DNA from 3 places in the Peribacillus sp. GL_122 genome. Region 1 is predicted to be linked to each of the others. Evidence: riboswitches for the same ligand, from Rfam matches in the RefSeq annotation. Region 1 holds a riboswitch; each other region holds the start of a gene.
What was found. A riboswitch is a leader RNA that binds a small molecule or an ion and turns the genes downstream of it on or off. The one in region 1 is predicted to bind S-adenosylmethionine.
Positions count from the first base shown of each region.

Region 2: another riboswitch for S-adenosylmethionine. It lies ahead of AC3ISB_RS06890 (Fur-regulated basic protein FbpA); the one in region 1 lies ahead of AC3ISB_RS14970 (YezD family protein).
Region 3: another riboswitch for S-adenosylmethionine. It lies ahead of AC3ISB_RS05755 (methionine ABC transporter ATP-binding protein); the one in region 1 lies ahead of AC3ISB_RS14970 (YezD family protein).

Region 1 is NZ_CM174415.1:3,107,963-3,118,289, reverse strand. It holds gene pdxR (MocR-like pyridoxine biosynthesis transcription factor PdxR) at 1-976, opposite strand, end outside; gene pdxS (pyridoxal 5'-phosphate synthase lyase subunit PdxS) at 1,111-1,998, shown strand; gene pdxT (pyridoxal 5'-phosphate synthase glutaminase subunit PdxT) at 2,000-2,599, shown strand; partial or broken gene AC3ISB_RS14985 (SDR family NAD(P)-dependent oxidoreductase) at 2,756-3,501, shown strand; gene AC3ISB_RS14980 (TetR family transcriptional regulator) at 3,677-4,264, shown strand; gene ssuE (NADPH-dependent FMN reductase) at 4,475-5,008, shown strand; SAM riboswitch class I at 5,285-5,393, shown strand; gene AC3ISB_RS14970 (YezD family protein) at 5,557-5,700, shown strand; gene AC3ISB_RS14965 (phosphoadenylyl-sulfate reductase) at 5,881-6,585, shown strand; gene sat (sulfate adenylyltransferase) at 6,615-7,763, shown strand; gene cysC (adenylyl-sulfate kinase) at 7,807-8,406, shown strand; gene AC3ISB_RS14950 (nitrite/sulfite reductase) at 8,423-10,048, shown strand; gene AC3ISB_RS14945 (DUF3906 family protein) at 10,069-10,284, shown strand; gene cobA (uroporphyrinogen-III C-methyltransferase) at 10,304-10,327, shown strand, end outside.
Region 2 is NZ_CM174415.1:1,409,126-1,419,452, reverse strand. It holds gene AC3ISB_RS06915 (DinB family protein) at 1-425, opposite strand, end outside; gene AC3ISB_RS06910 (ABC transporter ATP-binding protein) at 639-2,456, shown strand; gene AC3ISB_RS06905 (GDSL-type esterase/lipase family protein) at 2,507-3,208, opposite strand; gene AC3ISB_RS06900 (GNAT family N-acetyltransferase) at 3,427-3,933, shown strand; gene AC3ISB_RS06895 (aspartyl-phosphate phosphatase Spo0E family protein) at 4,002-4,196, opposite strand; gene AC3ISB_RS06890 (Fur-regulated basic protein FbpA) at 4,452-4,640, opposite strand; SAM riboswitch class I at 4,817-4,921, opposite strand; TPP riboswitch at 5,080-5,184, shown strand; gene tenA (thiaminase II) at 5,274-5,963, shown strand; gene thiW (energy coupling factor transporter S component ThiW) at 5,979-6,500, shown strand; gene thiD (bifunctional hydroxymethylpyrimidine kinase/phosphomethylpyrimidine kinase) at 6,469-7,275, shown strand; gene thiM (hydroxyethylthiazole kinase) at 7,272-8,087, shown strand; gene thiE (thiamine phosphate synthase) at 8,068-8,700, shown strand; gene AC3ISB_RS06860 (MFS transporter) at 8,739-9,944, opposite strand; gene AC3ISB_RS06855 (aldehyde dehydrogenase family protein) at 10,218-10,327, shown strand, end outside.
Region 3 is NZ_CM174415.1:1,194,636-1,204,962, reverse strand. It holds gene AC3ISB_RS05805 (Cof-type HAD-IIB family hydrolase) at 1-393, opposite strand, end outside; gene AC3ISB_RS05800 (YlbF/YmcA family competence regulator) at 540-896, opposite strand; gene AC3ISB_RS05795 (hypothetical protein) at 1,273-1,410, opposite strand; gene AC3ISB_RS05790 (YheC/YheD family endospore coat-associated protein) at 1,630-2,991, shown strand; gene AC3ISB_RS05785 (YheC/YheD family endospore coat-associated protein) at 3,009-4,079, shown strand; gene AC3ISB_RS05780 (YheC/YheD family endospore coat-associated protein) at 4,083-5,450, shown strand; gene AC3ISB_RS05775 (YheC/YheD family endospore coat-associated protein) at 5,447-6,643, shown strand; gene AC3ISB_RS05770 (YheE family protein) at 6,707-6,910, shown strand; gene AC3ISB_RS05765 (hypothetical protein) at 6,974-7,162, shown strand; gene AC3ISB_RS05760 (MBL fold metallo-hydrolase) at 7,340-8,164, opposite strand; SAM riboswitch class I at 8,459-8,563, shown strand; gene AC3ISB_RS05755 (methionine ABC transporter ATP-binding protein) at 8,633-9,649, shown strand; gene AC3ISB_RS05750 (methionine ABC transporter permease) at 9,636-10,304, shown strand.

The DNA of each region.
Region 1 (10,327 bases):
ATGGAGCGGGAAGAACCATATAACTGATCCGAATCGATGGCATCAATGATTTGGAAAACGACCCTAAATAAATCACCTTTTCACCAGCATCCATACTTTGTAAGGAAGGAATTGTTTTTCCACTATAACGAAATTCACTATCATAATCGTCTTCGATAATATAGCGGTTTGTTGCCCCTTGGGACCAGTTCAACAATCGCGTCCGTCTGTTAACGGATAGGATCGTCCCATTTGGGAAGTGATGTGAGGGAGTGACATACACGACGTCGATCTTTGAATCTTCAATTTGGTTAACCTTTACGCCTTCTTCATCAATTTGAAGGGGATGGACTTCATTTGGGTAGCTGCGTAAAATCCGGTGAATCAAGTGATACCCAGGATCTTCAACACCATAGATGGCATTTTTATCGAATAGAAGGACAAGCTGCTGCAATAAAATCTCCATTCCTGCACCAATGATGATCTGTTCGGGAACACATTGTACGCCACGTGCATGATACAAATAATGGGCAATTTCACATCGTAGTTCATATTCCCCTTGAGAATCCCCCAGTAAAAGAAGATCTTGATGTGATTCATCGATTTTGCTTTTCGTGTATTTTCTCCATTTTTCAAATGGGAAGTGTTCCGTGTCAATTTGGCTGGGATGAAAATGATACAGTAATTCCCCTTCTTTATGATTGTTTTTTTCCAAGGATACTTGGTTAGCTTGTGTATACTCTAAATCCTCGAATGTTTGAATATAGTACCCTTTTCTTGGGATGACTTCAACGTAACCTTCAGCAGTCAATTGTTCATATGCAGTCTCGACAGTATTTTGACTTATTTGAAGGAACTCTGCCAATTTCCGTTTGGAAGGTAACTTTGTACCGTAAAGAAGACGGCCATCAATGATTTCTTTTTTAATATGTGAATATAATTGTTCGTACAAAGGTATTTCACTTAACCGATTTAAATCACAAGAAAGCATATTCATTTTGTTTCCACCTTTTATAAAAAATTAATACTGACCCCATTAAATTTATTAAAACTGACACTTTCAATGCGGTCAACTATTTTTTATACTAAATCTAACAAATCTAAAAAATGCAAATATTAGGGGGAAGAGAAATGGAAAAATTATTAGGAACTGACACAGTAAAAAGAGGAATGGCACAAATGCAAAAGGGTGGCGTAATAATGGACGTCATTAACGCTGAACAAGCAAAAATCGCAGAAGCATCAGGTGCTGTCGCTGTCATGGCATTGGAAAGGGTTCCTTCCGACATCCGTGCGGCTGGCGGGGTAGCTAGAATGGCAGATCCGCGAATTGTCGAGGAAGTAATGAATGCAGTGTCCATCCCGGTCATGGCTAAAGCAAGGATTGGCCATATTGTTGAATCAAGGGTACTTGAATCCATGGGAGTCGATTATATCGATGAAAGTGAAGTGCTGACTCCTGCTGATGAAGAATACCATATTCTAAAAAGTGATTTCACCGTACCTTTCGTTTGTGGATGCCGTGATTTAGGCGAAGCTGCACGCCGTATTGGTGAAGGAGCATCAATGCTTCGTACAAAAGGAGAACCAGGTACTGGGAATATTGTGGAAGCTGTGCGTCATATGAGAAAGGTACAGTCACAAATTCGTAAAGTGAGCATCATGAGTGATGATGAATTAATGACAGAGGCAAAAAATATTGGGGCCCCTTATGAAATTTTAAGAGAAATCAAACGCACAGGTAAATTGCCTGTAGTTAACTTTGCAGCTGGCGGAATTGCCACTCCAGCAGATGCAGCACTGATGATGGAATTGGGAGCAGATGGCGTTTTCGTGGGTTCTGGTATTTTTAAATCTGAAAATCCAGAAAAATTCGCATCGGCAATCGTTCAAGCTACTACATATTTCACCAATTATGAATTGATTGGCCGCCTATCCAAAGAGTTGGGCAGTGCAATGAAAGGAATTGATATTTCCAAACTAGCTCCGGCAGAACGGATGCAGGAACGTGGATGGTAATATGATAACTATCGGTGTTTTGGGATTACAGGGAGCAGTTGAAGAACACTTGAACCAAATCAAAGCTGCCGGCGAACAAGCAATTATAGTAAAAAAACCGGAACAGTTGCTGGAAATCGATGGCTTGATCATTCCAGGCGGAGAAAGCACCACGATGAGGAAGCTAATGGATCGTTATGGATTTATGGAGCCGATCAAAACTTTCTTCGAAGGTAAAAAACCTATTTTCGGTACATGTGCAGGGATGGTATTGGCGGCCAATGAATTGACTGGCGATGAGAAGGCCTATCTTGGACTAATGGACATTTCCGTGAAACGGAACGGATTTGGACGTCAACGGGATAGTTTCGAGGCTGAACTATCAATCAAAGGAATGGAAGACCCTTATAAGGCTGTATTCATCCGGGCGCCATTTGCTGATGGAATTGGAGAAGGTGTAGAAATATTGGCTGTTTATGAAGAGAATGTAGTGGCTGCAAGACAAGACCATGTCCTTGTCAGTGCGTTTCATCCAGAATTAACAGGTGATGATCGTTTTCTGCAACTTTTCATTGAAATGGTGAAGACCTCCGTAAGTAAGGTCGAATTGAAAACCTGCTAAACAAATGAAGCTGTCCTATTAATAGGACAGCTTCAATTTTTGAATGCTCATAACACTATAAAAATACATATTGCTTGAATTCAATATTCTTTACTTTTATAATGAAAAAAATAAGTAATCACTTACTTAATTTTTAGTGGTGAGAGGTGAATGGAAATGACAGCAAGAGTTGCAGTTATTACAGGAGGAGCAAGCGGAATTGGCCGAGCAACATGCTTGAAATTCGCAGCAAAGGAGGATAAGGTCGTCGTTGCGGATTTTAATGAAGAAATGGGACAGGAAACTGTTAAACAGATAAAAGCGGATGGTGGAGAGGCCATTTTTGTTAAAACGGATGTATCTAAGCAGGAAGATGTTGAATCGTTAATCAATAAAGCAGTGCAAACATATGGAAGGATCGATATCATGTTTAATAATGCCGGCATTGGTGCAGGCGGTATGATCCTCGATCAGATATGGAGGGTTACTTCAAAACGATTGAAGTGAACCAGCACGGAGTTGCCTTTGGAATCATGGCAGCAGGACGGAAAATGAAGGAGCTAGATAACAAGGGAGTCATTATAAATACCGCTTCCGTGTTTGGCTACTTAGCTTCCCATGGGACTTTTGCCTATCAGGCAACTAAAGGCGCTGTAAGAATGATGACACAGACAGCAGCTTTGGAATTGGGTGCTTATGGCATACGCGTAGTGGGCATTGCGCCAGGCGGGGTTGACACTCCTATCATACAAGGCTATAAAGATATGGGAATCATCGATAAATTGAATGCAAGTCAAATGCGCGGTAAATTAATTAAGCCAGAAGCCATTGCAAATGCCGTCTATCTATTATCGTTAGAGGAAGCGGATGCAATCAATGGAAGTGTAGTCATGGTCGATGATGGCTATGCATCTTTTAAGTGATTTTCTGAAAGAGAAAACATCGTCCCAATCAGACGATGTTTTCTATTAATGATATATGGGAATATTGAATTCTAATAGATCAAAGGTAATATGTTGACCGATTGATACCATCGAGATATCATGGAAAATAGATTGGTGAAACCGGTCTTATCTTTATAAAAGAAGGTTGATATTTTTGAAAAAAGGGCAGCAAACCAAAGAACGAATCATAAATGTAGCCCGGACTCTTTTTGCCACTAAAGGTTTTGACATGACAAGAACGAATGAAATTGCCTCTGCTTGCAATGTTTCCGAAGCTACTATTTATAAATACTTTGACAGCAAAAAAGATTTGCTTTTGGCTACAATTACCCCTAATGAAAAAGAAGAATCCGAAGATGGGACTAGCCATCTATCTACGGATGAACTAGTTGAGAATCATGTTTGCACCATGATAAAAAAAATTCTTGAAAATAAAGAACAGTTTTCGATATTATTTAGGGAAACACAATTCGATCAAGATATTTCAAAGCAATATGTAGATCAGATTTTCAAGCCAAATGCCAAGCATATTGAAATACAGAAGAGAATAGATAGCGGAGAGATACAATATATCTCTGATATTATCCTATTTAATGTGGGGATCATTTCTTTTACATTGGCATTATCCACACATTATGAGATCCATCAACAAAAAAAGGAGCCATATTTTACTTCTGAACGAATTAAGAGCATTGCTCAACTTTTGGTATATGGTATTCATGGTAAACAAAATCATACATAATGAAACGGTCATATTGAAGGGCATGAGCATCAAGCCGCAAATATGACCGTTTTATTTTCATTCAGAGTCGATGAAGTCAACTAGTGAATTCATTAAACCCGAGTGTAAGATTTGACTTATATTTTTCAGACTATTACGATAAAATCATGCTGCACGAAATGCTTTACGAAGATTTTATCTTTAAAACATGTAACATAGGAGGGGTTTTAAATGAGCGATATCGTAATTTTATCAGGAAGTCCTGCTATACCATCAAGAACGGACATTTCACTAAAACATATTCAATCATTAGTCGAAAACGAAGGATTTACCACAGCTTATTTCTCAATTACGGATTTCTCAGCAGATGATTTATTTCAAGGGAAATATAATAGCGAAGATATCTTAAAGCTTTCAGAGAGAATTCAAGCAGCTAGAGGAATTATTATTGGTTCACCGGTTTATAAGGCTTCTTATACAGGTGTATTGAAAGCCTTGATTGATTTGCTGCCAGAAGGTGCTTTTAAGGGTAAGCCAGTTCTGCCAATCATGATTGGTGGAAGTAACAGGCATCTATTGGCGATTGACTATGCGCTTAAACCATTAATTTCAATATTAAAAGGCGAGCCGCTGCAGGGCATTTATTTTGTTGATAAGGAAATAGATAAACAGAATTCAGAAAAACCGATTAATGATTCGCATTTAATTGATCGCGTCCAGAGTCAAGTTCAAGAATTTGTAGAAGCGATACAGTTAAGAAATTAATGACTTCAAGTAATCCCCTCTTCAAAAGGACTGAAATTCGAGAATTTTTTTAAAGTAAGGATATACGACAATAATAGGCTTTTTATGAAAATAGACTTATTTTTTTGGAGACCTTATCTAAAAAGACAAGTCTATTTTCTTATTTATATGAACATAAAATCATAAATTGAATAGTGTGTATAAAAATAACAGTTCATCCATAATATTAAACCAAGTTATTTTATAAGAAAACTCCATTGACAAGGATTAAATATATGTTAATATTTAAAATAATAAAACTTATCCAGAGCGACGGAGGGAATTGGCCCTTTGAAGTCCAGCAACCTGCATGATGGATGCAAGGTGCTACCTCCAACAAAATGTTAATCATTTTGGAAGATAAGGTAAAGATATTTACCTTGGGATCTTTCCATCATGGAAAGATTTTTGTTTTTTTTGAGGCAAACCATAACAATGTAAGGTTGTATGGAATTATATAAATCTAAGAAATTTTTTTAATCAGCGTTGAAAATAAAATATTCGCGGATTTTCTTAAAGGAGGAACTGGTTTGGAAAAAGAGAATCAGCTTGAAGAAATATTTGAACGACTTCAAGAAATGCTTAATTCAATGAAATATGGATCCATTACACTTATTGTCCAGGATGGTAAAATCATTCAAATGGAAAGAAATGAAAAATTAAGAATTAAATAAGGTATCTGCTGACTAGAAAAACTAGAGGCGGGTTTAACTGATATAAAGAGAGTATTGGTTAGATTCGTCTCTTTTTCCTAGAATCAAATAAACTGGGGAAGTTTAAACGGGTATTGATCAACAGTTACTCTAACCTGATACAGCAAGTTTTTAGAGGGGGCTACAAAGTTGGCTGGATTAATAAACTATGAAAATTTCAATACAGGGGAATTCCCTGTATTTCCTGAAGACAGTGAAACAAAAGGTGCTTTGGAAGTTCTGCAATGGGCGAATGACCATTATGGAAGCAAACTGATTTATGCTTGCAGTTTTGGTATTGAAGGCATCGTGCTTACGGATTTATTGGCGAAGGTCAACCCTTCGGCAAAAATTGTTTTCCTTGATACAGATGTTCATTTTGAGGAGACTTACCAATTGATCGAGCAAGTGAAAAAGCGCTATCCAAAGCTTTTGATCGAAATGAAGAAACCGGCCTTGACGCTTGAGGAGCAAGCAGCGGAATATGGGGATGAATTATGGCTTAGTGATTCCAATAAGTGCTGTAACATCCGTAAAATCATACCGCTTACCGATGTGCTTTCAACGGCAACAGCCTGGCTTTCGGGACTGCGGAGGGAGCAATCCGAAACAAGGGCCTTAACCGAGTATATCAATAAGGATAATAAGTTCAAGTCAGTTAAAGTATGTCCACTCATACATTGGACATGGAAAGATGTTTGGCGCTACGCCCACAAAAACGGACTTCCATATAATATCCTGCATGATAATGGATATCCGAGCATTGGATGTAAAACGTGTACAGCACCTGCATTCAATGCAGATGATTTACGCTCAGGCCGTTGGCAAGGAGCCCAAAAAACGGAATGCGGATTGCATTTATCATAAATAAATAGAAACCATAGGGGGAATTTAGCATGACAATCAGTTTACCGCACGGAGGAACATTAATTGATCTTTGGGAACCAAAATATGATTTTAGTAAATTAACAAAATCAATCGAAATCGATGAAATTGCTTTGAGTGATCTTGAATTGATAGGCACTGGTGCCTACAGTCCGATTAAAGGATTCTTTACAAAAAGTGATTATGAGGCAGTGGTCAAGGATATGAGGCTTAGTAGCGGACATGTATGGAGCATCCCGATTACGCTGCCTTTGACCGAAGAAACTGCAGAAACCCTTACTATAGGTGAAGAAGTAAAGTTGACTCATGAAGGTGAAACATACGGGGTTCTCACCGTTTCCGATATTTACACTCCGGATAAGCAATTGGAAGCGACATTAGTATATCAAACGGATGATGAGAAGCATCCCGGAGTGAAAAATTTATATAACCGCGGTGATGTATATGTCGGCGGGGAAATAAAGTTGATTAAGAGAATAGAACGTCCGCTATTTCAAGCTAATTATCTGGACCCGGTCGAGACAAGGAAAGCTTTTGCTGAAAAAGGATGGGAAACGGTTGTTGGTTTCCAAACGAGGAACCCTGTTCACCGTGCACATGAATACATTCAAAAGACAGCATTGGAGATTGTCGACGGCTTATTCTTAAATCCTCTCGTAGGTGCCACTAAATCCGATGACATTCCGGCAGATGTAAGAATGGAAAGTTATAAAGTGCTGCTTGAAAAATATTATCCTAAGGATCGCGTCTCTCTTGCAGTTTTCCCTGCTGCCATGCGTTATGCAGGACCTAGAGAAGCCATTTTCCATGCGATGGTCCGTAAAAATTATGGTTGCACCCATTTTATCGTCGGACGTGATCATGCGGGTGTGGGCGATTATTATGGCACATATGATGCTCAAAAAATCTTTGGGAATTTTAACGCCGATGAGTTAGGGATCACGTTATTATTCTTTGAACATAGTTTTTACTGTAAAGCATGTGGCAATATGGCTTCCGCTAAAACTTGTCCGCACGGGAAGGAAGACCATGTCATCCTGTCTGGAACGAAGGTTAGGGAAATGTTGCGTAATGGAGAAATTCCTCCAGCTACCTTTAGCCGTAAAGAGGTCATCGAGGTGTTGATCGAAGGTCTAAAAAAGAATGAAGTTTTTAACTGATTGGACATAAATTGAAGGATCACATGAAGAGGGGGATTATTATATGAGTAAAAGTACGAATGTCACTTGGCATGAAACGTCATTGACCAAGGAGCTCCGCCGGAAGCAAAACGGGCATGAAAGCACAGTTCTATGGTTTACAGGGCTCTCGGGATCCGGAAAATCAACGATTGCTAACGCGGTCGCTAAAGAGTTATATAATCGGAATATTCGAAGTTATGTTTTGGATGGTGATAATATCCGCCACGGTTTAAACAAAGATTTAGGTTTTTCTGAAGAGGATCGAACCGAGAATATTAGGCGAATCGGTGAGGTTTCTAAGTTATTCGTGGATAGTGGGCAGTTCGTATTGACCGCCTTCATATCCCCATTCAGGGCAGATCGGCAGATTGTACGTGATTTACTCGAAGAAGGGGAGTTTATTGAAGTATACATAAAGTGTCCGATCGAAGAGTGCGAAGTGCGTGATCCAAAAGGTCTTTATGACAAGGCGCGTAAAGGAATCATTAAAGATTTTACCGGAATCGACTCTCCTTACGAAGAACCAGAACAACCGGAAATCATTTTAGAATCCGACCAATATAGCATTGAAGAGTGCGTTGAACAGGTAATCGGCTATTTGACAGCAAAGAAAGCGATCTAATCAAGGAGGAAATGTAATGGTTTACGAGAAATTTTGGTCGGAAAATCCACTAATCGCTAAAAATAAAACGGAAATCTGGAAATTGGAAAAAGACGGATTGAAGATATTCGCTGATATTCCACATTACGCTGCAAATGGTTTTGATTCCATCCCTAAAGAGAATTGGGATATGTTCAAGTGGGCAGGTCTATACCTGCAACGGCCAAAAGAAGCTGGTTACTGGATGATGCGTGTCGTTATTCCCGGAGGTATCCTGTCTTATGATCAACAGATAACTCTAGCTAACATCGCTAAAGATTATGGGAGGGATGTATATGATATTACAACCCGTCAAGCCATTCAATTCCACTGGTTGACCATCGAACAAGTCCCGGATATCTTAAACCGTTTGGAAAAGGTTGGACTGACTACGGCCGGTGCATGTGGTGATATCACACGTAATATCATCGGTAATGCATTGGCAGGCATCGATCCTGACGAACTTTTTGATACACGCGAAGTACTTTATGATGTATTTGAGTATTTCCGCCTTAACGAAGACTATTCGAACCTTCCTAGGAAATATAAAATGTCCATTAGTGCTAATATCCATAATGCTTCAAATGCTGAAATCAACTGTGTTTCATTCAATCCAGCCACTAAAGTAATTGATGGAGTAACGGAAGTTGGTTTTCACGTGAAAGTAGGCGGTGGGCTATCCTCCGTTCCGATGCTGGCAGAAGAACTTGACTTATTCATTTTACCTGAAAAAACAGTCGAAGTAGCGGCCGCCATCACGACGATATTCCGTGACTTTGGGTACCGTGAAAAACGTCATCGCTCGCGTTTGAAATTCCTTGTCGCTGATTGGGGTCCTGAACAATTCAAGGAAAAATTGCTGGAGTACACCGGTCCGCTTCCTGAAAAGGGTGAAAGTGCGGTGAAGGGATGGAATGCAGGCTATTTCTACGGCATCCATAAACAAAAGCAAGATGGTCTGAATTATGTTGGAGTCAATATACCAGTTGGTCGTCTAAATCCAGACGAAGTGATTGAGTTTGCCGAACTTGCGAAGAGATATGGAAATGGTGAAATCCGAAACTGTAATTCTCAAAATCTAATCATTCCAAATGTGCCGGATGCAAAACTTGAGGAATTAAAACAGGAATCCATCTTTGAAAGATTTCCATATCAACCAAAAAAATTCATTGGTTATTCCGTTTCTTGTACAGGCATCGAGTATTGTAACCTGGCACTCGTTGAAACAAAAAAACGAATGAGGACCATATCTGAATCATTGGACAAGGAAATAGATCTCGATGTACCTGTAAGGATGCATATGGTCGGTTGTCCGAATAATTGCGGTCAAAGAGCCATCGCTGAAATAGGGCTTCAAGGCATAAAAATGAAAAACCAGGACAAAAAGATGGTCGAAGCTTTTGAGATATACGTCGGAGGAACGCTGAATGAAGGCGGTAAGTTCAATGAAAAACTTAAAGGAAAAGTGGAAGCTGAACAGCTCTATCATGTTCTGAAAGAACTGATCCTATTTTTCAAAGAAACAAAACTTCTATCAGAAACCTTTCTTGATTTTGTGGAAAGGGTAGGGATATCGCAGTTACAAAGTAAGCTTGATGATATATTAACGGAAGTGGCCGTTTAATAGGGGAAGGTAAGCAATCCATGAATCTATACCGTTTCGAAGTCACTATCAAGGAAAAACCAATCCATGTCATCATTGTTGCCGATTCGGATGAAAAGGCGTTTGAACTTGTTGATATCGAGCTGGAAAAACATTTTTTGAAAATGCCTGAAGTGGATGACATCTCATTATATGAAAAAAAGAAAATTAAAAATGGAGCAGGTTTCGTTTTATCGGAATTCGAAACGATTCTCTAAGGGAAGGCAGGTTGCATAAATGGGGAAAGTATATCTAGTAGGA
Region 2 (10,327 bases), 1.7 Mb from region 1:
ACGAACGGGATCCATTGCTTCAAGCTTAAATCTTTAAACAAAGGGTGTGGAAAAGACTTTAGTTCGAGATCAATTTCCTTTGCATGGTCAACGACCTGTACAAAAGCTTTTCGGGATTCGGACAACTTTTCTTTAACCTCACTCAAAGATTGGTATGATTCTGACGGAATGACAAATGGGGGGGCCTGGACCTTCACTTCACGATTTAAAGTAAGCTCGATCGGTTTATCCACAGCAGGATTGCTATCGTCGCCTTTCAATTTATCGGAAATGCCCTTTGTTATGGCTCTCTCCATTAAATATAAATGATCCAAAACCTGGATGATGCTCCATCGTCCTGTTTCAGGATGGGCGTTCAGCTGTTCATCCGATAGGCCGTTGACCGCATTTAAAAGCTCTTCCCTGATTTTTTCATTTTCATTCATTTTTAGCATCTCCTCTTATCAGCCTCGCTAACCTCCTTTAATTATTCCATGTGCTATAGGAAAGTGTAAAATGATAATACTTTTTGACTGAAGTGAACCGATTAAAAGTTGTCTATTTTTTGAAAAGCTCTATGATAGTCATAAAGGCAAAACTCATCTAATTCAAATGACTTTCAACATTCATCAAGGATAGTCTAAATAGGAGTGATCGCTATGAGTGGAGGACATATTCCATTCAGCCACAAAGGCCGCAGTACCTTACATGCAATACCCTCAAAAGGAAGCATATGGTTGATGCTCAAGCAAATGTTCAATCGGGTTCCATCGAAGTGGAAGTTTTGCACTTTGGTTTTATGTATCATGCTTTTCATTTCATTGCTTGAGTTCTCCATCCCCCAGTTGACGCAGTTTACGATTGATACAATCATTCCCGAAAAAAGATATGACTCGTTAATCTGGATTGGCGCAGGAATTCTTTGTGCTGCCATTTTATTGGCTTTACTGAACTACTTTAACAGCTATATCGTTTCCAAGGTCGGTCAAAAGGCTATTATGGATATACGTAATAGCATGTATGACCATATTCAAACACTGGATATGAAATTCTTTGATAAAAACCGTACTGGTGACTTAATGTCGCGGTTGACCAATGATGTCAATTTACTGCAGCAGCTCATCTCTTCGAGCATGCTTCAAGTCTTGACTGACACGGTGACTTTCATTGCCGTGGCGGTATATATGCTTTTCATTAACTGGAAGCTGACCATTGTCCTTCTTTTTACATTCCCTTTCATGTTCTATATCACAAGGGCATTCGGGAAACGCATCAGGATGTCATTTAGGTCTGTGCAAAGTTCCGCAGGAGATGTCAGCAACCAGTTACAGGATTCCATTTCAGGAATGCGGCTCATTCAATCTTTTACAAATGAAGAATTCGAATCAAGGAGATTTGCGGAGCGTAATCAGGAAAATATGGCTGCAAACCTTAAGTCCGTTCGGCTACGTTCCATGTTCGGTCCGATTATTGATTTATTGAACAATATCGGTCTTGTAGCAGTCATTGTGTTCGGTGCTTGGCAAGTGATGGAAGGTGAATTCACAATAGGATTAATCGTGGCCTTTCTCGCCTATTTGAGGTTACTGCAGAGTCCAGTTCGCAATTTTAGCCGGGTCATCAGCATTGTCCAGCAATCAGCCGCCGCCTTTGAGCGGATAACTGAAATATTGGAAACCCAACCTGAAATAAGTGACAAGGGAAATGCCATTGAACTCCCTGCGATAAAAAAGCAAATTGAATTTCAATGTGTTGATTTTGCTTATGATGAGAGTGTACCTGTACTCAGCAATTTAAACCTGACCATGAAAGCTGGTCAAGTAACTGCTCTGGTCGGCTCCTCTGGCGCTGGAAAATCGACCATCACGAGCCTTTTGATCCGATTTTATGATCCGCAAGATGGCACGATTAAAATGGATGGTCATGATATCAAAGAAGTGTCACTGAAATCATTACGGGGACAAATGGGAATTGTTTCCCAGGATATCATTTTATTCAATGGTTCCATCCGTGATAACATCGTGTATGGCAAACTTGATGCTACAGATGCTGAAATCAACGAATCCGCCAAAGCGGCAAATGCGCATGACTTTATCAGTGCCTTTCCTGATGGTTATGATTCTCAGATTGGAGAGCGCGGAGTCAAGCTTTCAGGCGGACAAAAACAGCGCATTGCCATAGCTAGGGCACTTTTGAAAAATCTGCAAATCATCATTCTCGATGAAGCAACGGCGGCCTTGGATACAGAATCCGAACATTTGATCCAGCAGGCATTGTCACGTTTAATGAAAAACCGGACTTCAATAGTAATTGCACATCGTTTATCGACCATTCATGATGCCGATCAAATTATCGTTCTGGAAAAAGGGCAGGTTCATGAAAAAGGAACACATCAACAGTTATTGCAAAACAACGGCAGATACAAGCAGCTCCATGACTTGCAGTTCCCTCAACTAAAAGCGATATCAAATTCCTAGCTACTTTGCGGGCAAAAATGCACAGAAAGCCTTCCTGTGCATTTTTGCTTTCATTTGAAATCATAACTTTCCAAAACCCGATTCGCAATGAGCTGATACCCTTTTTCATTCGGATGTAACTTATCACTGAAATACTCTGTTTTCTTTTTATCTTCAAAAAGATCATTTGTAGGAATGAATAACATCCTTTTATCTTTATCCGCTATTCCCTTTATTGACAGGTTATAATCGCGAATGTGCTTTTCAAGTTTTTGATTGTCTTTAATTGGGTTATATAATCCTACTACCAGAATATCCGCTTTATCGTTTGCCTCTATCAATGTTGATGTAATCTTTTTCAGATGGCTGATATACTCCCGTTTACCCTCATTGATTTTTCGGTCACTTATTTTCTTCAAGTCCCCGCCGTTGCTATTGATCAAGTCATTCGTTCCAATATAAACGATGAAAGTATCGGCTTCATCAAGTTTCGTTTTAATGCGGTAATCATCAAGCTGTTTCATCACCCCATCCGTTTCCTGGCCTTTTATACCGTAATTCCAAAAACTCACTTTTTGTTCGGATTGCGGATTATTCAATTCATCCTCAAGGCCTTCTATATATCCTTCTCCGTCCTTATCCCCTTTTCCATAGGTTAATGAATCTCCAAAAGCCATCACCCTTTGCACATCTTCCGACTCCGAGGCCTGAAATTCATATGCAGCAAAACATATAACTAGTACTATAATCAATAAACCTGCCAATTTTTTCATTTGGTTCTCCTCTTGTCTCTTTACTAGAAGTATTTAATCTTTTACATACCCAAAAAATCTGCAGTCTTAACATAAAAAAAATTGTCAGATAAAGATTTAAGAGTGTATGATAATATAAAACTTTCAATGGATTGAGTGTCATTCACCGTCCCTTAAACAAAAAACGGGATTACCCTTCATTCTGGAGATTGAATAAATGATAGTTAGGAGTTTAAATCATGGAAGAGCACATAGAGTTTAGAGAGGCAGAACTATCTGATCTACCCAGAATTGTTGAAATATATAATTCGACAATTGCTTCAAGAATGGTCACGGCAGATACGGAACCTGTATCCGTCCAATCGAGGGTTAAATGGTTTGAGGAACATCATTCAGAAAGTAGACCGCTATTTATCATTACTATAGAAGGGAAAACTGCTGGATGGATGAGCTTCCAATCCTTCTATGGCCGACCGGCATATAATTCCACTGCCGAAATCAGCATTTATATTGATGATTATTTCCGGGGAAAAGGAATCGGACAAATTTCGATTCAAAAGGCCATTGAATTGAGTCCAAAATTAGGTGTTAAGACTCTATTGGGTTTCATATTCGCCCACAATACACCAAGCCTTAAGCTTTTTTCCAAATTCGGGTTTGAAGAATGGGCACATTTACCTCAAGTTGCCGAGCTGGATGGCATTGAGCGGGATTTGGTCATTCTTGGTAAACGTGTCGATATTTAATATTATTCTTTAGAGCTATTGCCTTGAGCAGTAGCTTTTTCATATTAATCGAGGTCGAATTGGCTAATTTAAAAATACCTATATGCTTTCTGGAGGGGAAAATGTTCAGAATCTCTTTTACTTGTTAACGCATTTAATAGCATATCCAATTCTTGACTGGCTTGAACAGTTAGCAGACTTGTTAAGCCGTAAATTGCTGCCAAGTTGATCATTTCTTTTCTCTTCTCTTCTACTTTTTCTATCGTTACCTTACGGCAAGGCATTATATAGCCACCTCCCATTTATTCAATATTTTTACACTTTCATCATAATGAAACTACTAGTAAAAATCAACTATTTTTCAGAAATTAAATGTGTTATTTTAAAGGATAAATGTGACAAAATGACTATTTCATTCTAAAATTATGTATATTTTGTGTCATTTTCTATCAAACGCAAAAAAAGCATCCACTAGTGTAGACTGCGAATGCTTACATCATATCCCTTATCCAAAAACCCAAAATATAGTCCATCGTTTACTATGTCATCCATTCAGAAGGTGACTCAGTATTTGGTCTATTTATAACAATCTTATATTCATCTTCAAGTACTTTTAATGGGGCATCATAAAGGTGCCTTTCATCAGAGGTTTTGTATACTCCATTGGCCAATAACTCTTCAATAAGCTTTGCCTTCCTCTGTTCAATCCTCTTAAATAATTCTGCCATGTAAATGGCTCCTTTCCTAGTCTTCCTAGAGCCTGCTTCTAGTTAGCTAAACTTTATCAACTTGTTTGATTTTCACCAAATTATATATACCTTTTCCATTATGTCACTAAACGTTATTTCCCAAAAATAAAAGCCCCTTCTAATTCAAGAAGAGGCTGACAGTGTCCGTACGGCTCTTCTTATCTTCCAAGCATATGCTTGTTGGATTTAGCACAGTTCCCAAAACGGGTCCGCTGCCGAGGTTTCGTTGGGCCAAGTCCCTCCACCTCTCTGGATAAGAAATCGATATATAAATGATGTAGACATGATTTTATCCTAATAACCATCAAAAGTCAATTACCTGGTTCTCCCTTTTTTCCTGGACATAAAATGGTCCCTCTTTCAAATGCGGGTTGCATTTTCTTGTCTTTCTGATATGATGTCAGTAATTACATACAATTCACACCACTAGGGGAGTCTTTTTTAAGACTGAGATGGAATTAGTTCCGGACCCTTTGAACCTGAACCGGCTCATACCGGCGGAGGGAAGTGGATGATATCGTCCATTTACAGACTATATCCATCTACCCCGTTCCGTATTCAGGAACGGGTTTTTTCATTAACAAGGAGATCCATTCTAAAGGAGGATGAACAATGGAGAATGTTAAATTAGAACCATTCAGTGATAGACTACATGCACGGTCAAAAGAAATTTGGAAAAGGAACCATTCACATCCCTTTGTCCAGGCAATTGGAAATGGTACGCTTCCTGAAAACAAATTTGCCTATTACCTGAAGCAGGACTATATCTATCTTATGGATTATTCCAAGCTCTTTGCTTTAGGTGTCATCAAAGCTCATAACATCGAAACCATGGCAAAGTTTGCGAGTATTTTAAATGAAACCCTTCAAGTGGAAATGGATATTCATCGGCATTATGCTTCCGAATTCGGGATCAGTTCCAAGGAATTGGAAGATACAGAGCCTACTCCAACCACTCTAGCCTATACAGGATACATGCTAAATGCAGCTCAGCATGGGACTTTGGCAGACTTGATCGCCTGTCTCCTGCCCTGCGCTTGGGATTATTATGAAATCGGTTTGCTATTAAAAGAACAAAATGGAGCAGCATTGGAAAACAATCGCTACGCAGATTGGATAAGGTCCTATTCATCTCCTGAATTCGGTGAAGCACACAAATGGCTGATCGCTTTGTTGGAAGAATTGACGGAAGGCATGCCAGAAACGGAACTTCTTAGATTAGAAAAGCACTTTTTGGTTACTTCCCGATATGAATATTTATTCTGGGATATGGTTCAAAATGAGCAGGATTGGCCGCTGTAGGTCGTTGACATGATGATGAATCCTATCAAGAAACTGACGTTGACTGCCATGATCACGGCTATAACGACGCTGACCAGTTCATTTATTTTCATACCTGCAGGATTTGCAAAGGTCTTTCCTATTCAGCATCTGGCAAATGTCATGACTGCCGTTCTATTGGGGCCAGCTTATGCTGTGACACAAGCTTTTTTAGTTTCCATCATTAGAAACATGTCTGGTACCGGTTCAATTTTTGCCTTTCCCGGGAGCATGATCGGTGCACTTTTGGCTGCCATCCTTTATCGAAAAACACAAAGCTTAAAATTCGCCTGTTTAGGGGAAGTGATCGGGACCGGTATTCTCGGTTCCCTAGCCTGTTATCCACTTGCCCTCCTCCTATTGGGAGAAAAAGCTGCTCTTTTTGGTTTTTTACCGGCTTTTATGCTCAGTTCATTCGCTGGTGCGATTTTAGCTTTCATATTACTTAAAATACTTCTAAAAAATAATTATATGAAGGGGTTTTTTTATGAAAACAGCATTAACCATCGCAGGCTCTGATTCAGGGGGCGGCGCTGGAATACAAGCGGATTTAAAAACATTTTCTGCACATGGTGTCTTTGGAATGTCTGCCATCACAGCCGTAACCGCACAAAATACAATGGAAGTCCGTTCAGTACAGCCAATTGAAACAGCAATCATATCAGATCAAATTGCAGCTATCTTTGAAGATATTCATGTCGATGCAGTAAAAATAGGCATGCTTGGATCAAAAGAAATCGTGGAAACTGTCGCTGCGTCCCTTAAAACCTTCTTGCCTGCCATCGTTATCCTTGACCCTGTCATGATTTCCAAAAGCGGCCATCATTTGCTCGACGAAAAGGCTGTCTCTGCCTTAAAAATGGATTTGCTTCCGCTTGCAACACTTTTAACCCCAAATGTACCGGAAGCGGAAGTACTTACTGGCTTGTCGATTCGAACGGAACAAGATTTCTACAAGGCATGCATTTCAATACAAGAAATGGGTCCCAAAGCCGTTTTACTTAAAGGAGGCCATGCAGCAGGAAATCCAAATGACCTTTTTTATGATGGGACTGACTTCCAATGGATCAAGGGAGAGCGCATTCATACGAAAAACACTCATGGCACGGGCTGTACTCTATCATCTGCCATTACATCAAACCTGGCAAATGGGCTGCCATTGCAACAGTCGATCGAACAGGCCAAGACCTATATTTCTGAAGCGATACGCAATAGCTTTTCAATCGGCAAAGGTCATGGACCTGTCCACCATTTTCATTCATTTTCAAAAAAAGAACGGAGTGAATTAATATGAAGGTTTCTGCAGCCGATTTATTCGTGAAGGTAAAAGAAAGAAAACCACTCATTCACCAAATCACCAACTTTGTTACGGTCAACGACTGTGCAAATGCCACCCTTGCCATCGGTGGTTCACCAGTAATGACTTCGAGCCCAAGAGAAGTGGCGGATATGGTCAAATTAGCAGATGCATTGGTCTTGAATTTCGGTACGATCGATGATAAAGCCTTTGAAGCAATGGTGATTGCCGGTAAGACGGCAAATGCCCAGGATATCCCGGTCATTTTGGACCCGGTGGGAGTTGGTGCCACCCCCTATCGTACAGAGCAGGTCAAAGAGCTCCTTAGTAAGGTTACTTTCCAAATCATTCGCGGGAATGCGAGTGAGATTCTTTCATTGATGGGTGGGGATAACGTTACACGCGGGGTGGATTCGGGGGAACTAGCGATTAGCAATGCAGAGCTGGCTGCACAAGCAGCAAATAAATTGAATAGTATCGTCGTGGTCAGCGGAGCTAAGGATGCGGTCAGCGACGGAAAACATACGTCCATCATCGACAATGGGAACCTCCTTTTAACTAATGTTACAGGTACCGGCTGCATGTCCACCGCTCTTATCGGTACTTTTTCCGGAGTCACCGACGATTTCTATTCTGCGGCAATTGCCGGTATCTCTACCATGAGCATTTCAGGGGAACTAGCTGCTGCAAACCTTCAAAAAGATGAAGGAACAGGAACGTTTCGCGTGCGATTAATCGATGCAATATCAAGAATGGATAAGGAAATCTGGATGCATGAGGTGAAAATAAATGAAGAAGTCCCAAATTGATTTAAGCCTGTATTTAGTTACGGAAGAATCCCTAGCATTAGAAGAATTGGCCAGAATCATTGCAGAATCGGTTTCAGGAGGAGTCTCGATCGTACAACTTAGAGAGAAAAACAATTCCTCCCTTTCCTTTTATAAAAAAGCTTCTGCATTAAAACAATTATTGAACGAGCTGTCCATTCCCCTTATCATCAACGACCGGGTGGATATAGCCCTTGCGGTTGCAGCGGACGGAATTCATATTGGGCAAGATGACCTTCCACTGCCTGTCGTCAAACAAATGGTTCCTGAAGATATGATTGTAGGTGTATCTGTCTCCACTCTTGAAGAAGCTCTCGAAGCCGAACGAAATGGAGCAGACTATATCGGAGTCGGTTCCGTTTTCCCTACAAAGACCAAACAAGATGCAACCCTAATGGCCATTGGGGATCTGGAGGAAATTTGCCGCAGCGTATCCATTCCCGCCGTAGCCATCGGGGGTATCACTGCAGATAACATTTCCACTCTTTCTGATAGCGGGCTATCCGGTACCGCAGTCGTATCGGCCATCATGAATGCAGATAGTCCGAAGAGAGCCTCCGAATCCCTTTTAAAAATCATAAAAGACTTTGATTAATGAAAAGAGGGGACTGATTACAGTCCCCTTCCTTTTGTTTATGTCAAAACGGTATTCTTTGTTTCCTTCCCAAAAGCTACGGCAATGGCACCCACTAGAATAGCGATTGTAAAAATGGTGAAAATCGATGAAATCGGTGTGTCTGCGGCAACTAAATACCCTACAAGCAACGGTCCCAGGACACCGCCAATCCTTCCGATCCCTGCAGCTAACCCAGCACCTGTACCACGAACTGCTGTTGGATACTGCTCAGGTGTATATGCATAAAGCGCACCCCATGCCCCCAGGTTGAAGAAAGATAGGAACATCCCGGAAACTATCAGCAGTGCCAGCCCCTCTGACGATCCAAAGAAAAAGGCACTAACGGCGGTTCCAATTAAGTATGTGATCAAAACGAATTTACGTCCCAGCTTCTCTATCAGCCATGCAGCTGAAAAATAGCCCGGAAGCTGTGCAAGCGTCATGATCAAAACATATTCAAAGCTTTGAATCATGCTGAAGCCTTTTAAGACCATCACACTTGGCAGCCATAAAAACATCCCATAATAAGAAAAGACCACGCAAAACCATAGAATCCATAATACAAGGGTCTGACGGGAGTATTCCTTTTTCCAGACACTTTTCATATTGCTTAATATAGACGGTCTCTGCTTTTTTTCTAGTTCCGTATACTTCGGTGAATCCGGCAGTTTCAAGCGCAGATACAGCGCATATAAAGCTGGAACTGCGCTCAATAACAATGCAACACGCCAACCATAAGCCGGAATGATGAAGTAGGATATGAGTGCTGCCAAAATCCAGCCAACCGCCCAAAAACTTTCAAGAAGGACGACAACCCTTCCCCTTTTACTTGCTTCAACACTTTCAGAGACCAATGTCGAGGCAACCGGAAGTTCTCCTCCAAGTCCCATTCCAATCAAAAATCGCAATATCAAGAACAAGCTGAGTGTACTGACTGCTGCAGACAGGCCACTTGCGATTGAAAACAATAATAATGTAATGATAAAGACATTCTTCCGTCCGACCCTGTCGGCCATCGCACCAAAGAATACGGCTCCAACAGCCATTCCGATAGAATTTATGCTCCCAATCCAGCCAACCTGCTCACTGGTTAAGTTCCATTCCTGTTTCAAAGCAACAATAATGAAAGAAAGCATACCGACATCAAGTGCATCGAACATCCATCCAAGACCCGCAACACCTAGTAACTTACGTTGCGATATCATTTTCGCATCATTTCCCATATATTCCTCCTGAAGAACTTTAGACCTTCTTGTTATTTTATCCTTATTCATTTTAACTATTAACTTTCATTTTTGCTATAGTATTTACACATGTCATGACAAAATAATACTTCTTTACTTAATTATGATGATGAAATCTTGAATATTCTGTCGAATGATATAGATTGAATATTCCCTTTTTTTCATTTATCATAAAAATTGGCATAAATCATAGCGTTAACAATAAGTCATCATGTTCTGCCCAAGATAATCATTTTATTCAGGAGGGTAATTATGACAAATCTAACGTTAGAAGTAAGTGGAAAGCTGCAAAAATTTTTAACAGGACCAAAAAAGCTCTATATTAATGGTCAGTTTGTAGAAAGTGCTTCAAAAAAAACCTT
Region 3 (10,327 bases), 1.9 Mb from region 1:
ATTCAAATACATAACCGATTTACCTAGCAAATTCTCCGGAAGGTTCACCCGATTGCCCAGCGAGTACTTTTCATGAATGAGCAATATTTGGCACGTGGTCTTTTCAAGCATTTGCACGAGCTCTACAGTCAGTTCTTCCGATATTCTTTTTACCATTATCGGCTTTTCTATTGAAGCTCCGACAAAGGCTCCTTGCTGAGCAACGATCATTGGATTTATTTTTAGGGCTTTGGCCACTTTTTTTGCTGAGTGATAGTTTCTTGACGTCACAAGTGCAACATGGACACCTTTTTGGTGAACATAATCTATTGCTTCTTTAGTCGATTTATTTAAACGGCCATTCGACTGGAGCAATGTCCCGTCGATATTGACCGCAAGTAGTCGATATACCATGCTGATCTCCCCCATCTGTAATATCCTCTTTCAAATTTATGACTAAAATTTCGGGAATAGAACAAATAGTGGTTCACGACCCTTGCACTGGTGCATTCAGGGAACAAAAAAACCCCCAACCATTATAGAAGGGAGTCTCCAACTGCTTATTGCTGTTGTTCAGGCAAGCCATATAAATCTTCAAGCGGCTTCATGATAATTTTATTGAGGTCTGCAATGACCATGCTCATCCGTTGTTCAGCTTCCATCAATTGTGAAATGGTTGGGTTTTGTTGGACAAGCTGTACCGTCTTTTGTGCTTGCTCAACTTCTTCCGGTGAAATCTCCTGTCCCATCATTTGCTTTTGCTGCAATGACATTTGCAGATTACGGAAGTTTTCAAACATTCCTTTTGTTGCTTCATCAGAATTGACAAGATCATATAAGCGTTGCAAATCGGCATATTCATTACTTGCCCTAATCGCCTTTTCCATTTCATACGCTGCATCATATACGTTACTCATTTATTTCCCCTCCCGGTAATCATTGTATTCATACACCTTTTCCACTATAACAAATCCGATTGAGAATTACACGTCATCCTATTAAAACAGTTACGAAACCTTGAAATAAACCGATGATTCTACCCCCTTTCCTCAAGTCGACACCGTAAATGACGAAACCTGTTCTTCCACGATATCTCCAAATACAGTTTTGTGTGAAAAATTAAGTACTCGGCACCTTTTTCCACGAAGGACGAGACGCCCTTTTCGACAATGGTGTCCGGGAAATTGGCATCAATTCTCGAACCGGCTCTCTTCATTCCCAATTGATCAAGCAATTGTGCAGTACTTTTTTCCATGTACAATGCTTTCTTTACTTCTGCCTTCACGAAAATTTTCATATTCTGTATAGAGGCATCATTAGCAATTTGCCTAATTGTTTGCCTAACTCATCCAGCCCCTTCGGAATCAACCCTGGTGTCAACGGCAGCTGTTTCCCGAAAGAATAGATTGGTTTATAAGGTCTGAACAGCATTCTGATAGCTAATTAATTAGTGAAGCACCTATTACAGTACCTACAAAGACCATAAACAGTATCTTCACCCAATACTCACCCTTGAAATTTCTCCTTTTATTGCTTGAAATAAAGGCTTGATGACACCTTCTAATAAAAAAAACATAGAATGTGTTATCCACATTTGCCCATCATTTACTTATAAAAGGATATCAAACTTAGTGCAAACGGGGAATTATTATGAACCTTAACCATCAGAAAGTTTTCATTACGGTAAATTCCGCAGAGACTAGAAAGAAGGCGCTACTGCTTATCGAAGAAAAACTATTTGAGGAATGGGGCCTTCAATTTGGAGAACCCTTAACGATCATTGCTGGATGCCGTTCCGTCCCGGTACTTGTCCAGCCATTCCCGTCATCCCAGCCTACATTGAAACTTTCATATGATATGAACCAAATTTTATCCTTACCCGTTTTTTCCAATCCAATCTCCGTCTCATACCATGCGGAAGGAAGGTCAATTAAAATAGGCCCATTCTTCGCTTCACTCATGAACCAGACCCCGTTGCAAGACGGGACATTCGGCGAGATGGAAAAATTTTATCAGGAAATGAAATCATATTGTAATCAGCAGGGCATCCCCTTCTATTTAGTAAAACTGCAGTCTCTTCAAGATGGGGTTGTGGAAGGCTACCTGCCTGGACAAAATGGCTGGCAAACCTTTCCCCTCCCCATTCCTGATGTAATTTATAACCGGATACATTCGCGCAAACTTGAGGAATCGCATTCTTTCAACCTGTTTAAAACTGAACTGGGGGAACGGTCGATACCGATGTTCAATGGAAGGTTCCTCTCCAAACATCATGTACATGAGCTGCTAATCTTAGAAGATGAGCTGTTGCCAAATTTGCCAGAGACGATCCTTTTTAACGAAAAGGAATCTTTCTTGACTTTTATAGATAGGCATTCGGTAATCTACTTTAAACCTTCAGCAGGCAGCCAAGGCAGGAATATTTGCAGATTAACGCAAGTAGCTGGAAAATGGAAAATCGAGCAATCCGGACATCTCCAGAATGTACATTTTGCTGATACGGATGAAAAGTTGTATGAAACGTTAAAAAGATTGTCCAGAAAACGATCCTTCATTCTTCAAAAAGGGATTTCCCTATTCGAAATCGATCAGAGAAAAGTTGATTTCCGCATACTTCTTCACCGGAACGATCAGCTTGAATGGAAAGTTTCATCAATGGTTGCCCGGATTGGGGACCCTGGTACAATCGTTTCCAATCTTGCACAAGGCGGATTGATGAAAAATGGGCCGGATTTTCTAAAGGAGGCATTTGACCTTCAGGACGCCAGCCGCATATATCAAAAGCTCGTACGGCTGTCTAAAAATACTGCCCAGGCCTTGGTCGAAAACCATGATGATTCATTCGGTGAGCTAGGGATCGATTTAGCACTGGATACCGATACACATCCATGGATCATCGAAGTGAATTCAAAACCTTCGAAAAAATTTCAAGGCAACTATGAAACCTTTCGTCCATCAGTAAAATCCATCATAGATTTCATGCTTGCCCTTAACCGCGAAAACCATCCATAAAAAGGAGTTGCTAGCTCGTGTTAATAGGATTAATGGCCGCGTCGGATACACATGAAAACAACTACTTCACCGAAATAGCCAAAACCGCGAAATCATTTAATATGAAAGTTTGTAAATTCTCACCTGAAAATATTGATATGAATCTGAAAAAAGTGCGTGGCGAGCGTTTTGATGCCGAGAATGAAACTTGGATTGCCACATCTTTTGATTTACCTGATTTTGTATATGATCGCTGTTTTCACGGATTAGTTCGTGAATCAACGGAAACGCGACACAAAATCGATTGGTTAAAGGATAACTCGAATTTCTTAGGGCTGGGCCTTCCTGGTAAGTGGGAAGTGTACCAAATCCTAAAAAACCATCCACACCTGCAGGCATTTTTTCCTGAGACCGTACAAGTGACGACACCTGAAGATATTACCGGTCATTTGGAACGCCTGGATAAAATCATCATCAAACCTGAATTCGGTGCAGGCGGTACAGGAATCTATCTCCTTTCAAAAACCGAAGACGGCACTTTGGTATCCATGACGAAAAAGGGCACCAAATATGACCGCCCATTCTCCTCCAAATCTCAGCTTAACAAATGGCTGCAGCATTTATTAAATCGATACCGTTACCTTTGCCAGCCATATTTGGAACTTTGCAACCAAAATAACGAGCCATTCGATTTACGGATTTTCCTTCAAAAAAACGAGAAGAATCAATGGATGGAACGGGGCCGCGGAATTCGTACAGGACAAAAAGATGGAATTACTTCAAATCTTGCCACAGGCGGGGAAGCCATTCCATTAGAGACTTTCAACAAAAGAAACCCGGAAACGATTTCGATTGCTGTAGAACAAAAGATTCAGCATATCCTTCGCACCCTGCCCGTAGAAACCGAAGCTGTCTTTGAAAGATTATTCGAATTGGGGATTGATCTAGGCATCGATAAAAAAGGCCAATTATGGATCATGGACATTAACTCGAAGCCCGGAAGGAAAATCATTCAGGCACTACAGCCGGAGACCATGAAAGATATTCATCGCGCACCGTTTCAATATAGCCAGTATTTATCCGAACATCTTCAGAAAGCAGGTGAATAGAAAGTGAGAAAGACTTATCCTGCCGAAATTGCCGCTATCCCTGGCAATGTTCTCTACTACCCTTCAGAGCTTGGAGATTTGGCAGAGATTGAATTAATTTATTTCGGACGGCATTCATGTCCTGCCATCGTCAAACAAAACCCAGCCGTCAATCAGTCAATCGTCCTATCGGAAAGTCTTGCGGAATCCCTAATATTCGATCATACCGATATTCCCCTTCATTTATTCATTTACGGCAAGAGCATCCATATCGGACCGCTTGTCGGAATATTTTCCTCAGGCTTCACTGGCCTTTCAAACAAACCATTAGGGGAGAGATCGGAATTTTTCGCAAAGCTACTTTCGCTTAGCAGGACAACAGGCTGTATCCCCTTTGTTTTTGGAGAGAATGTAATCAATTGGGATGAGGAGACAATCAAAGGCTATGTGTTTGATAACGATTACTGGCATATTGATGAATTTCCTTTTCCTAATGTCATCTATGACCGTCTCCCAAATCGGTTGACGGAAAACCGCGATGGACCTAAAGAAGTGAAGCAAAAATTTCAAAAAAAATATACCATACCATGGTATAATCCAGGATTTTTCAATAAATGGGATGTAAATGAAAGGCTATGCGCAGATGAGCGGGCACTGCCTTATTTGCCGGAAACGTATCCATTTCAATCCATGTCCGTGGTGGAAACCCTTCTTTCCCATTACCGGCAAGTTTATATAAAGCCCATTCACGGCAGCCTCGGTCTAGGGATTCACCAAATTCTTTATGATAAGCACGAGGATGTTTACTATTGTCGCTATACAAATGAAGCAAAAGAAAATAAACTACAAAAATTCCCCACATTGGAATCCATCGTTAAACATATTTTTCACGACCGACCGCTTGAGAATCTTATCGTGCAGCAGGGCATCCCATTAATTCGATTTGAAAAACGTCCAGTGGATTTCCGGGTCCATACGAACAAGGACAGTAATGGAAAATGGCAGGTAACCGCGATCGCCGCAAAAATCGCCGGCGCCGGCAGCGTCACGACCCATATTAAAAGCGGGGGTGTCATCAAAACGGTTGCCGAACTGTTTGGAGATGACGATGAGGCGAAAGAAGTCGAACGAAAGCTATCGGAAGCCGCGCTGATTTTAAGTGACAGTATAGAAAAGAACTTGGACGGCATCATTGCAGAAATAGGATTTGATTTTGGATTGGATAAAAAAGGGCAGGTTTGGATGTTTGAAGCCAATTCCAAACCTGGACGTTCCATATTCGCCCATCCAAAACTCAAGGATTTCGAATTGCTGACCAGAAAGCTAAGCCTTGATTATGCCATTTATCTTACGGAACAAACGATTACGAAATCAATCAGTGTGCCGCGATGAACATTTTTTACGATATCCCCACTGAAAATTGGTACCACAATCATGAGAATGCTGAACTTTTCGCCGGCTCTGCCGAAGAGGAAATCAGCTATAAAAAGGACCATTCAAATCAACCCCTAATTCCAATCACGATATTTCCGGGTAACCGGATGCTTGCCGTCGGAATTTTAACTGTTTCCAATCCCAAAAAGGAATCAGGTTTGGGAGGAAACCTGACCCTTTTTCGGGACCTATCATTATATTTATTAAAACATGGAATATTAGCGTATGTATTCACAGGAAATGCCCTTCATCCCGATTCGTTGAGGGGGTATGTTTTTTCCTCCATTTCAAACAAGTGGATCGAATGTAAAGTACCCTTCCCTGACATCGTCTATAACCGTATCCCCTCGAGGAGCTATGAGGCGTCAGAGGAATTCCAACATCTTATCACACACTTTAAAGATTACCGAATGAATCTATTCAACCCCTGTTTTATAGATAAATATGTGATGTTCGAAGCATTAAATGAAGATGGATTCCTCACAAATCACCTTCCACCCACAACGGTCTTACGGAACAGCGATTGCCTTTATGCTTTCCTGGAGACCTACAGGCATATATACCTTAAACCCTGCAAAGGAAGCCAAGGGAAGGGCATTTATACCATAATCAAAAATGATGATGATACACTATTGTTCAATAGCTTAAAGCATAGTGAGTCCTTCCCGGATTTCGCATCATTCTGGGAAACAAAAAAAGGGGATTTATTAAAAAGGAGCTATCTTGCTCAACAGGCGATCAGACCAAAAAAACTTTTTGGACATCGTTATGATTACCGGATTCTCGTCCATTATGAAAAAGGTTTTTATAAAGTGACCGGTAAAGCGGTAAGGATGTCACAAACTCAGGAAATCACCACCCACACTCCCCGAGGTGGTAAGCTTTTTCCTTATCAAGACCTGCAATCAAGAAGCCTGAATCTAAAATTAGCGAATATCGCCCAAAAATGCGGAGAGATACTATCGAAAAAAATCGGGTTTCTCGGAGAGTTTTCCATTGATATAGGGGAAGACGAATCGGGCTCACTCTTCATATATGAAGTGAACTCAAAGCCCATGCAATTCGATGAGGTGGAAATTGAAACAAACAGGCTTTTGCATTTAAAAAATCTTTTTATTGAATTAACTTTTCCCAACCTGACAATAAAATAACACCTCCAGCTGCCGTTTTCCATTATAATTAAATGAGAAACTGTATATATGGAGGTAATACATATGATCACTCATTTTCAATGGGCACCATTGCATAAGAATCTGCCAGGATGGAGAATTTCCTTTTATTTCAACAAGCAGGCAGTCCAAGCCTTGTATCATAAAGATGGATCCATCGAGTGGACAGCCAACCCGCCTTCCGAAACAGATGAAACCAAACTCAAAAGCATGATACATGATTTAATGATCTTCCATGTATATGAATGAACCTAAACAGAATAAAAAAAACTCCTTTGCCTAAACTAAAGAAAAGGCTAGGAGGGATTAATTTTGGATAAAGAAAAAATGACATTTTTGAAGGATACCGAATATAATGGCAAGGACTCCGTTTACCTGGATATCGACCGTATCATCAATGAAGGAATGGCGGGCGGAAATGTGTATGAAGTCGCAAACCTTCAGAACATCGAAGAAGCACATGATTTTTATGATGAAACAGATCCCAACGAAAATAAATAAATTATGTGGGCTCTCTTATGGAGAGCTCTCCTTTATTACTTATCCCGTTCATCTCCCGCTTGCACTGCATTCCCCCTATAAAAAGTCCGTCTTTTATAAGTAATCACTCAAACAACTTCCTGGATGGAAGTTGTTTGAGTGACAATTAGAAAACCCAGACAGTTAAACGGATAACATTCAAATATTTCCATTATTCCTGGCACTCAAAATATTTTCTTTTAATATCGATGTAACGATATGCTCTGAATCCCATTCATGCCCAGATATCTCGATAAGGGGATAGCGATTCGGTAAAACGACCTGCTGGATTTCATGAACGGTCAGCCCTTGAGAATGCAAGCGTAAAATTTCACCTTGGAGGTTTTCCAAATAATCCAGCTTTTTCCGAAACATATCCTTCCCATCAGGGACATGCCCAGCATGGCAGCAAAACACTTCCCCAAAGTCATATTGAAGTAATCTTTTTATGGAATCGATGATGACCGGGACAGACTCTTCCCGTAAGACAAGCTTTGTTTTTGGTGTTACGAAAAGGTCTCCTGAAAAGAGCATGCCACTATTGTGATTCAAATACACCATATGGTCCTTTGCATGACCAGGGGTAAAAATCGGCTCCCACGTTTGGGTGCGGGAATGAATGGCCTTCCCTACCGGCTCAGCTTTAAAGGCGTCTCTCTTTCCCCAGAAAATTTTACGATATTCAGGATATACAGCATCCTTTGCACAAACCTCAACCGACATCGGGTGAATGAAAAGCGGGACCTTTTTATGTTCCTGTATCCATGCAGCGCCCCCGGTATGGTCTTCATGATAGTGAGTCAGGGCCACTGAGTCGAAGTCTGCGGACTCATAGAATGGAATAAGCTCTTCCAATAAAATCTGTGCGCCAGTATCTATCAATAGACCATCCGTTAAAAAGACATAAACACTCATCCCCGATTTGTTCCCGCCGGGAGTACCGTTCACACAAACCACATCATTTATCGTGTTAATCTCTAACATTCAATTGCCTCCCCATCATTACACAAACATAGTTTCATCTTCCTTTTTTTAACTTTACTATAATAAATGTATTACCACTTCACCTTTTTGACAAGGAAATTTTGGAATAATTAACCTGGACGTAAATGCTGGATTATTGCATAATAGCCCTTTTTTCACGAATCATTTTAACGGACCTTACTAAATTTTAATAACAAAAAATCATCCCAAAATTTCAGAAACGATTGACATTGTCGAATTTTACAAATAATATAGATTATATTAAAAAACTTGAAATATTCTAAAATAATAATTTACTTATCAAGAGTGACGGAGGGATCAGGCCCTGCGATGTCCGGCAACCGCCCTTAAGGAATGGTGCCACTTCCTGCAGAATGATTGCATTCTGAAAGATAAGACGAGATATAATTTCGCTGCCTCTTTCTGAATGATAGAGGCAGTTTTTTAATGTTTAAGGGGGGAAAGCTCATGATTGAAATCCGTTCAGTCCGAAAGGAATACGTCTCGAAGAAAAACCGAGTTATCGGAGTGGATAACGTATCTTTAACCATTCAAACTGGAGAAGTGTATGGAATTGTCGGCTACAGTGGAGCTGGAAAAAGCTCATTACTCCGCTGCTTGAATTTGCTTGAACGTCCGACAGGTGGAAATATCATCATCGACGGCATTGATTTAACCTCTTTATCAAGTAAAGAGCTTCGTAAACAACGCCAAAAAATCGGAATGATATTCCAACACTTTTCACTGGTCAGTTCAAAAACCGTTTATGAAAATGTCGCTTTCGCCTTAAAGGCCGCGCATCGATCGAAGGATGCCATCAGGTTACGTGTATTGGAATTGTTGGAAATCGTAGGGCTCAGCGATAAGAAAGATGTCTATCCGGCGCAGCTTAGCGGTGGACAGAAGCAACGGGTAGGCATAGCCCGTGCCTTAGCAAATGACCCCACTGTACTATTATGTGATGAAGCGACTTCAGCCCTTGATCCAACAACTACAAAAGCGATTTTACAATTATTGAAAAAGATAAGCAGTAAGATTGGCATCACCATCGTGTTGATTACACATGAAATGGAAGTGGTCAAAGAACTATGCCACCGTGTCGCCGTCATGCAGGATGGCCGTGTAATTGAAGAAGGTTCCGTTTATGAAATATTTTCACAGCCTAAGCAGGAGTTAACGAAGCAATTCATTAGCAGTGTTCTGGATTTCGAACTCCCTCCGCACTTGATTGAAGAAAGTAAAGGTACGATCATTAAAATTCAATTCGAAGGGCAAACCGCCGGTGAGTCGATCCTTTCGGATACTCTCCAATCCCATTCAGTAAAGGGTAATATTTTACACGGTAAAATTGAGTATATCCAGGATGTCCCTTTAGGCATTTTAATCATCGAGTTATTAGGCGATGCCGCTCAAATTCATTCGGCATTGCAATATATAAAAAATCGTTCCAGTTCTGTGGAGGTGTTAAAACATGTCACTGCTTGATTCCATCGTCAATATTTTACCTGATCTTAATAAAGCCTTTCTTGAAACGATTTATATGGTCGGCGTTTCCCTTGCAGTAGCCCTGCTGATCGGTTTACCGCTTGGAGTATTGCTGTTTACGACAACAAGGAATTTATTTTTTGAGAATAGCATCGTGAATCGATCTCTAGGATTCGCAGTCAATATTGTACGTTCAATCCCGTTCATCATTCTCTTGGTCGCCCTTCTTCCTTTAACGGATCTTCTAACTGGATCGACGATAGGGCCAAGAGCGGCTTCTGTATCCCTGTCGGTGTCCGCAATACCTTTTTTTGCAAGAATCGTTGAAACGGCATTACGTGAAATAGACAGAGGAGTGATTGAAGCTGCAATTGCCGTAGGTGCCACTCCATGGATGATCATTAAGGATGTACTTCTTCCAGAGGCAAAACCGGGTATCATTCAAGGACTGACATTAACGACCATTTCGCTTATCGGATACTCAGCAATGGCAGGGACAATCGGCGGAGGCGGAATTGGCGACCTGGCCATCCGGTACGGTTATTACCGTTATGACAATACAGTCATGATCACGACGATCGTCGTGCTGATCTGCCTTGTGCAAATCATTCAAATGGTTGGTGACAAGGCCTCATATATAGTTAACAAACGATAGGGATCAGTCATTTTTCAATGATT